DNA from 2 places in the Streptomyces flavalbus genome. Region 1 is predicted to be linked to the other one. Evidence: riboswitches for the same ligand, from Rfam matches in the RefSeq annotation. Region 1 holds a riboswitch; the other holds the start of a gene.
The links. Region 1 has a riboswitch for S-adenosylmethionine ahead of ACFQZ6_RS09410 (aminotransferase class V-fold PLP-dependent enzyme). Riboswitches for the same ligand answer to the same signal wherever they lie in the genome.

Region 1 (4,205 bases):
CCTCGCCCTGCTGGGCTACGCCGCCGCCAACGCCGACTCGCAGCAGTCGCTGGTCGGCGCCTCGGGGGCGATCTCGGCGGTGCTCGGCGCGTTCCTGTTCCTCTTCCCCGACGCCCGCGTCACCAGTCTCCTGCCGTTCCTGTTCTTCCTGCCGGTGCGGTTCCCGGCCTGGGTGGTGCTGCCGTTCTGGGCGGTCCTGCAGTGGCTGGCGGCGGGGCGGGCCACCCAGGGACCCGGGGTGGCCTACCTGGCCCACCTGCTGGGCTTCGGCCTCGGCTTCTGCTTCGCGTGGGCCCGGTTCGGGGGGAGGACTAGAGTGAAGCCCGCCGCTCCAGCCCAGGCCCCCGAGGGAGAGAACCAGCCGTGATCACCGCGATCGTCCTCATCAAGACCAGCGTGGACCGCATCCCCGAGATCGCCGAGCAGATCGCCTCCCTGGAGAGCGTGAGCGAGGTGTTCTCCGTGACCGGGACGTACGACCTGATCGCGATGGTCCGGGTGCGGGAGCACGAGGACCTGGCGGAGGTCATCCCGGGGCGGATCAGCAAGATCCCCGGCGTCGAGGCGACGGACACCCACGTGGCCTTCCGGACGTACTCGCAGCACGACCTGGAGGCCGCGTTCGCTATCGGCCTGGACTCGTAGCGCGGGACACGAGCTGGCGGACCGCGGCCACGAAGCGGTCCACGTGCTCGTCCGGCGTCCCGGCGCCGAAGCTCACCCGCAGCGCGCTGGGCCCCTCGGCGGACTCACAGGTGGCGTCGGCGCCGTCGAGGAGCGTGCGCACCAGGGGGTGGGCGCAGAACAGGCCCGCCCGCACCCCGATGCCGTACTCCGCGGACAGGGCCGTCGCCAGGTCGGCGCTGGGCCAGCCGTCGACCACGAGGGACAGCACCCCCACGCGCGGGGCGTCGTCCCCGAACAGCGACAGGAAGCGGACCTCGGGAAGGTCGCCGAGGCCCGCCCGCACCTTCTCGATCAGGTACCGCTCCCGGGCGACCAGCGCCTCGAACCCCGCCTCGGTGAGCGCCGTGCAGGCGGAGGCGATGGCGTAGGCGCCGATGACGTTGGGCGAGCCCGCCTCGTGCCGCGCGGCGCCCTCCTGCCACCGCACCTCCACTCCCCCGTCCGCGCGCCGCACCACACCCCGGCTCGCGCCCCCGCCCGCGAGGTACGGCTCGGCCTCCCGCAGCCAGTCGGCACGCCCCGCGAGGACACCCGAGCCGAAGGGCGCGTACAGCTTGTGCCCGGAGAAGGCGACCCAGTCGACGTCCAGGTCACGCACGCTCACCGGGTGGTGCGGGGCGAGCTGGGCGGCGTCCAGGACGATCCGGGCGCCGTGCGCGTGGGCGGCGGCGGCCAGCTCGGTGACCGGCCACAGCTCGCCGGTGACGTTGGAGGCGCCGGTGACGCAGACCAGGGCGGGGCCGTGCGGGTCGTCACGGTCGGCGAGGGCGCGCTCCAGCGTCGCCACCGCCTCGCCGGGGCCGCGCGGGGCGTCGAGCACGGTGACGCGGGCGCTGTTCCAGGGCAGCAGGGCGGCGTGGTGCTCGGTCTCGAAGACGAAGACCCGGCAGTCGGCGGGCAGCGCGGCGGCGAGCAGGTTCAGCGAGTCCGTCGTCGACCGGGTGAAGACCACCTGGTCGTCGGCCCGGCAGTCCAGGAACGCGGCGACGGTGGCGCGGGCCTTCTCGAACAGGTCGGTGGAGAGCCGCGAGAGGTACCCGGCGCCCCGGTGGACGCTGCCGTAGTACGGCACGTAGGCGGCCACGTCGTCCCAGACCCGTTGCAGGGCGGGGGCGCTGGCGGCGTAGTCGAGCGCGGCGTAGGTGGTCTCGCCGCCGCTGGCGAGCGGAACGGTGACATCCCGGCCCAGAACGGGCAGCGGGGCACAGACGGGTGTGACGACGGACATGGCGAACCCCCATGCGAGGAAAGAGAGAAGAGGAGAGGGAAGAGGGCGTGCGGAGGCGGGGCTCGGCGGCCCTATCGCATTCGCTGACTCATGGAAGAACTCCTCGACGACCGCGCTTGCCATGAACCCTGCTGTTCACGGCCTGGTCTTCACCCGGGGCACCCCGCCACGGACGGAGGGTTGCCGGACAGCCAGCCGGGGCCTATTGGCTGTCACTCATGACCTGGTACGGCATCTTGCCATACGATCTTCGACGCGCAAGGGCGCGGTCCAGGATCCGGACCGCGCCCCGCACGGAACTCACGCGTTGCTGACCGCCACCCAGCGGTCCAGGGTGCGCTTGGCCGCGCCGGAGTCGATGGCCTCCGCCGCCTTCGCCATGCCGAACCGGATGCGGTCCACCAGCGGCCCGTCCTCCGGTTCGAGCGCCGCCAGCGCCGCCGCCGAGTTCAGCAGGACCGCGTCGCGCACCGGGCCCTCCTCGCCGTCCAGCAGCCGCCGGGCGACCTCGGCGTTGTAGGAGGCGTCGGCGCCGCGCAGCGCCTCCACCGGCACCCGCCGCAGGCCGACGTCCGCCGGGTCGAAGGTCTCCTCGGTGACCTTGCCGTCCCGGACGATCCACACCCGGGAGGTCGAGGTGGTCGTCAGTTCGTCCAGGCCGTCGTCGCCGCGGAACACCAGCGAGGAGTTGCCGCGCTCCGCCAGCACCCCCGCCATGATCGGCGCCATCCGCAGCGAGGCGACCCCGACGGCCTGCGCCCGCACCTTGGCCGGGTTGGTCAGCGGACCGAGGAAGTTGAAGGTCGTCCGGATGCCCAACTGGCCGCGCGCGGCGGCCACATGGCGCAGCGCCGGGTGGAACTTCACCGCGAAGCAGAAGGTGATCCCGGCCTCCTCCGCGACCTCCGCGACCCGCTGCGGCGTCAGCTCCAGGTTGACGCCGAGCTTCTCCAGCACGTCGGAGGCGCCGGACGCCGAGGAGGCCGCCCGGCTGCCGTGCTTGACGACCTTCGCGCCGGTACCGGCGATGACGATCGACGACATGGTGGAGATGTTCACCGTCCTGGCGCCGTCGCCGCCGGTGCCGACGATGTCGACGGTGTCGCCCGGCACCTCGATCACGTTGGCGTGCTCGTACATCGTGCGGACCATGCCGGAGATCTCCTCGACGGTCTCCCCCTTGGCCCGCAGCGCCACCGCGAACCCGGCGATCTGGGCGTCCGTCGCCTCACCGCTCATGATCCTGTCCATCGCCCAGGCGGTGGCGTCGGCGCTCAGGTCCTGGCCATCCAGCAGGCCGTTCAGCAGGGCGGGCCAGGAACGGCCCGCCGCGGTGTCGCCTCCAGCGGGGGTCACAGCGCTCATCAGCCGCTCCTGATCGTGATCGTCGTAGGACAGTCGGTGGGGCCAGCCTATCCAGGTCCGGGCGCGCCGAAGGGCCCCCGTCCGAACACCGGACGGGGGCCCTTCGTGTGGCGTGGCGAACGCGGGATCAGTGGTGGCCGTGGCCGCTCGTGATCTCCTTGTACTCCTCGACGGTGGGCTTGGCGATCTGCGACTCCTCGCCGAAGTACGCCTTGCTCAGCTTGGCGCGCAGCTTCTCGGAGCCCTTCACCTTGCGCTCCACACCGTTCTCGTCGACCGCGGGGCCGAGTTCGAGCGGCTTGTACTGCTCGTGGGCGGTGAGGGTGTGGAGCTGGTCCTGGCTCAGCGGCTCGTGGATCTCGATGAACTCGCCGTGCGGCAGGCGCTTGATCGTGCCGGTCTCCCGGCCGTGCAGCACCTTCTCCTTGTCGCGGCGCTGCAGGCCCAGGCAGATCCGCCGGGTGACGATGAACGCGAGGACCGGTCCGGCGAAGAAGAAGATCCGGACGAACCAGGTGACCGCGTTGATCGACAGGTGGAAGTGGGTGGCGATCAGGTCGTTGCCACCACCGACCAGCGTGACCATGTACAGCGTGATCCAGGAGACGCCGAACGCGGTGCGCGTCGGGGCGTTGCGCGGGCGGTCCAGGATGTGGTGCTCGCGCTTGTCGCCGGTGACCCACGCCTCGATGAACGGGTAGGCCGCGATCGCCACCAGCACCAGACCGAAGATCACCAGCGGGATGAACACGCCCAGGACGAGCGTGTGACCCCAGAAGTTGACCTCCCAGCCCGGGAAGTAGCGCACCAGGCCCTCGGCGAAGCCCATGTACCAGTCCGGCTGGGCGCCCGTGGACACCTGGTCGGGACGGTAGGGGCCGATCGCCCAGATCGGGTTGATCTGCGCGACCGCGGCGATCACCGC
Region 2 (4,205 bases), 1.6 Mb from region 1:
TGCCGTCCCGGATGGGGTTGACGAGGGCCACGTCGGCGAGGCGGTACGCCGCCAGGGAGCGGGCGAAGTCGTCCTTGACGTGCAGGATGACCGGCGTCCAGGTCGGTGTGCCGTGGTCGGCGTTGATCTGCTCGGCGACCCGCCGCACCTCCGCCGTGTAGTCGCGGTACACGGCGAGGTCCTGCCGCGACGGGTAGGCGAACGCCACGTGGGTGACGCGGTCGTGCCACTCGGGGCGGGTGTCGAGGAGGTGCCGGTAGGCGTGCAGGCCCCGGACGATGTTCTTGGACAGTTCCGTGCGGTCCACGCGCACGATCGTCCTGCGGGGGCTCCCGTCGGGTGCCGTGCCGATCTCCGCGCGCAGGGCGTCCATCCGGTCCGCCACGTCCGGCTGGTGGGCCCGGTCGCGGAGGAAGTCCGCGTCGGCGCCCAGGCCGTGCACGCCCACCCGGGTCGCGCCGAGGCCGTCGGTGAGCGCCTCGCAGCAGGCGGTGAAGGCGTCCGCCCAGCGCCGGGTGAGGAAGCCGAGGCGGTCGGCGCCCAACATGCCGTCGAGGATCTCGGCGGCGATGTCGTCGGGGAGGACGCGGAAGTACTCGGGGGGCGCCCAGGGCGTGTGCGAGAAGTGCCCGATGCGCAGGTCGGGGCGGAGGGCGCGGAGCATCCCGGGGACCAGGGTGAGGTGGTAGTCCTGGACGAGCACGCTCGCCTCGGGCGCCGCCTGCTCGGCCAGTGCCTCGGCGAAGGCGCGGTTGTAGGTGGCGTAGGAGTCCCACTGGGCGCGGAACTCCGCGTCGAAGGTGGGGGCGACGGGGGTCTCGTACAGCATGTGGTGGACGAACCACAGGACCGAGTTCGCGATGCCGTTGTAGGCGGCCGTGTGGACGGACGCCGGGATGTCCAGCATGTGGACGCCCGGTTCCGAGACGCCGCGGCGCAGCGCCTCGCGGTCGCCGTCGCCCAGGGTCGAGCAGACCCAGAGCGCGCCCGCGTCGGGGCCGATCGCGGAGAGTCCGGAGACGAGCCCGCCGCCGCCGCGTCTGGCGTGCAGCGAGCCGTCCTCGTCCACCTGGTAGGAGACCGGGCCGCGGTTGGATGCGACCAGCACCTGTGCAGCCTGCGTGGAAGCCATACGCCTCAACCTAGCCCGGCCCGGAAACGCTCAAACGTGCGGTACGGCACGCTGGCCGGGTCACGCCACCTTGCGGGAGGCGTACTCGGCGATCTCCACCATCGGCGGCCGTTCCTCGGTGTCGACGGAGTAGGTGCGTGGCTCGAAGCCGTCCTCCCCGCGTTCGAACTGGGTGAGGGACGGCCGGATCAGATGGCCGCGGGCCAGCCGGAGCTGGGCGGTGCGGTAGATCGCCGCCGCCATCCGGCCGAGGGCCTGGCCGTCCTGGTGGCGGTGCTTGCGGACGCCCACGTCGACCTGGGCGAGGGCGTCTAGGCCCACCAGGTGCAGGCTGTCGACCAGCATCCCCAGCTCCACGCCGTAGCCGACGGGGAAGGGGAGCTGTTCGAGGAGCGTGCGGCGGGCCGCGTACTCGCCGCCCAGCGGCTGCACGAAGCCCGCGAGCTGCGGCCAGTGCATGTTGAGCAGGGGGCGGGCCATGAGTTCGGTGACCCGGCCGCCCTGGCCGCCGGTACCGGCGAGGGGCCGGTCGTACATGGCCTTGACGAGGTCCACGCCGGGGTCGGTGAGCAGCGGGCCGACGATGCCGGAGACGAAGTCGGAGGAGAACTCCTTCAGGTCGGCGTCGACGAAGCAGACGATGTCCCCCGAGGTGGCCAGCAGGGACCGCCAGAGGACCTCGCCCTTGCCGGGGACGGTGGGGACGCGCGGGAGGATCGCGTCGCGGTGCACGACCGTGGCGCCCGCCGCGGCGGCCACCTTGGCGGTCTGGTCGGTGGAGCCGGAGTCGACGACCACGATCTCGTCGACCAGGGGCACCTGGTGGACGAGATCGTGGCGGATGGCGGCGACGATGTCGCCCACCGTCTCCTGCTCGTTGAGCGCGGGCAGCACGACGCTGACCGACTGGCCCGTCGCGCGTTTCGCGGCCAGTATCTGGTGGAGCGGTCGGTCGGTCTTGGACCAGGAGCGGGTGCTCAGCCAGCGCTCGACTTCTTCCAGCACAGTTGGCGGCTCCTCACTGTTCGATCAGGTGGTCACGGCGTGCGTGTGTGATCCATCTCGCGGTTCGGACGACTATCTCAACTGTCCTGGCCTTCGGTTACAGTCTTGAACAACGCGGATGACCATCGCATGTCGGGGGGCATCGGCGTTCACAACCACATACCGCTCATCCAGAGGGGCAGAGGGACACGGCCCGTTGAAGCCCCGGCAACCCTCCAGTCGGTTCTCGTACCGGTCGATGGCGACCGCTTCCGCGAGGCTCCCGGCTAGGGAAGGTGCCAAATCCGTCTCACGGCGAGATGCGTCGTGAGGAAGATGAGGAGAAAGGGCCTCGCCTCACATGGCTGTGCAGACTGTTGCAAGCGCCACCCCCACTGTTGACCTGGGTCCCGCCGCGGCGCTCTCCTGTCGGGAGTGCGGACACCGGGTACCCCTCGGGCCCGTCTTCGCCTGCGAGGAGTGTTTCGGGCCGCTGGAGATCGCCTACGACTTCTCCGCCTACGACGCCGAAGAGCTGCGTCAGCGGATCGAGGCCGGGCCCGCGAACATCTGGCGTTACGCGCCGCTGCTGCCCGTTCCGGCCGACGTGGCCGACAAGCCCAACCTGAACCCCGGCTGGACCAAGCTCGTCGACGCCCGGAACCTGGCGCGGGAGCTGGGCGTCACCGGCGGTTTGTATGTGAAGGACGACTCCGGTAACCCGACGCACTCCTTCAAGGACCGGGTCGTCGCGCAGGCGCTGGAGGCGGCGCGGGCCTTCGGGTTCACCACCCTGTCGTGCTCGTCGACCGGGAACCTCGCCGGTGCCGTCGGTGCCGCCGCCGCGCGGGCCGGGTTCCGCTCGTGCGTGTTCATCCCGCACGACCTGGAGCAGGGCAAGGTCGTCATGGCCGCCGTCTACGGCGGCGAGCTGGTCGGCATCCAGGGCAACTACGACGACGTCAACCGGTTCTGCTCCGAGTTGATCGGCGACCCCGCGGGCGAGGGCTGGGGGTTCGTCAACGTGAACCTGCGGCCCTACTACGCCGAGGGCTCCAAGACGCTCGCGTACGAGGTGTGCGAGCAGCTCGGCTGGCGGCTGCCCGACCAGATCGTGGTGCCGATCGCCTCCGGCTCCCAGCTCACGAAGATCGACAAGGGGCTGCGGGAGCTGGTCGAGCTGGGCCTCGTGGAGGACCGGCCGTACAAGATCTTCGGGGCGCAGGCGCTCGGCTGCTCGCCGGTGTCCACCGCCTTCAAGGCCGGGCACGACGTCGTACGGCCGCAGAAGCCGGACACCATCGCCAAGTCGCTGGCCATCGGCAACCCGGCCGACGGGCCCTACGTGCTGGACATCGCCCGGCGCACGGGCGGCGCCGTCGAGGACGTCACGGACGCGGAGATCGTCGACGCCATCAAGCTGCTCGCGCGGACCGAGGGCATCTTCGCCGAGACGGCGGGTGGTGTGACGGTGGGCGTCACGCGCAAGCTGATCGAGGCGGGGGTCCTGGACCCGACGCTGACCACCGTCGTCCTCAACACCGGTGACGGTCTGAAGACCCTCGACGCGGTGGCCGGTACCGGTCTGACCGCGACCATCCGTCCCAACCTGGAGTCGTTCCGAGAGGCTGGCCTCGCATGAGCGTGACCGTTCGCATCCCCACCATCCTGCGCACCTACACCGGCGGCCAGGCCGAGGTCGCCGCCGAGGGCGCGACCCTCGCCGAGGTCATCTCCGACCTGGAGAAGAACCACACCGGCATCGCCGCCCGCGTCCTCGACGACCAGGGCAAGCTGCGCCGGTTCGTGAACGTGTACGTCAACGACGACGACGTGCGCTTCGAGCAGGGGCTGGAGACGGCCACCCCGGACGGCGCCGGTGTGTCGATCATCCCGGCGGTCGCCGGAGGCTGAGCCCCGCCGAGCGTCGCCCGCGCCCCCTCTGTGACCCCCTTCGCAAAAAGCGGAGGGGGTCATTCCGTGTGATTGAGCGCGGTACAGTTGGGGAACGGGTCGCCTTCCGGATGCCGAGTGGCTATGAGTTCCGGCTCCGCGTGCGATAAGAAGTAGCCAAAGTGTGTGCCACCTT

Region 2: linked by a shared signal. The riboswitch ahead of thrC (threonine synthase) and the one ahead of ACFQZ6_RS09410 (aminotransferase class V-fold PLP-dependent enzyme) in region 1 are both predicted to bind S-adenosylmethionine.

The regions. Positions count from the first base shown of each region.
Region 1 covers NZ_JBHTEB010000001.1:2,123,043-2,127,247, forward strand. The annotation lists gene ACFQZ6_RS09400 (rhomboid family intramembrane serine protease) at 1-367, shown strand, start outside; gene ACFQZ6_RS09405 (Lrp/AsnC family transcriptional regulator) at 364-645, shown strand; gene ACFQZ6_RS09410 (aminotransferase class V-fold PLP-dependent enzyme) at 626-1,915, opposite strand; SAM riboswitch class IV at 2,023-2,139, opposite strand; gene trpD (anthranilate phosphoribosyltransferase) at 2,216-3,280, opposite strand; gene qcrB (cytochrome bc1 complex cytochrome b subunit) at 3,408-4,205, opposite strand, start outside.
Region 2 covers NZ_JBHTEB010000001.1:3,690,392-3,694,596, reverse strand. The annotation lists gene ACFQZ6_RS16480 (alpha,alpha-trehalose-phosphate synthase (UDP-forming)) at 1-1,132, opposite strand, end outside; gene ACFQZ6_RS16475 (glucosyl-3-phosphoglycerate synthase) at 1,193-2,137, opposite strand; SAM riboswitch class I at 2,301-2,459, shown strand; gene thrC (threonine synthase) at 2,478-3,758, shown strand; gene ACFQZ6_RS16465 (MoaD/ThiS family protein) at 3,755-4,030, shown strand.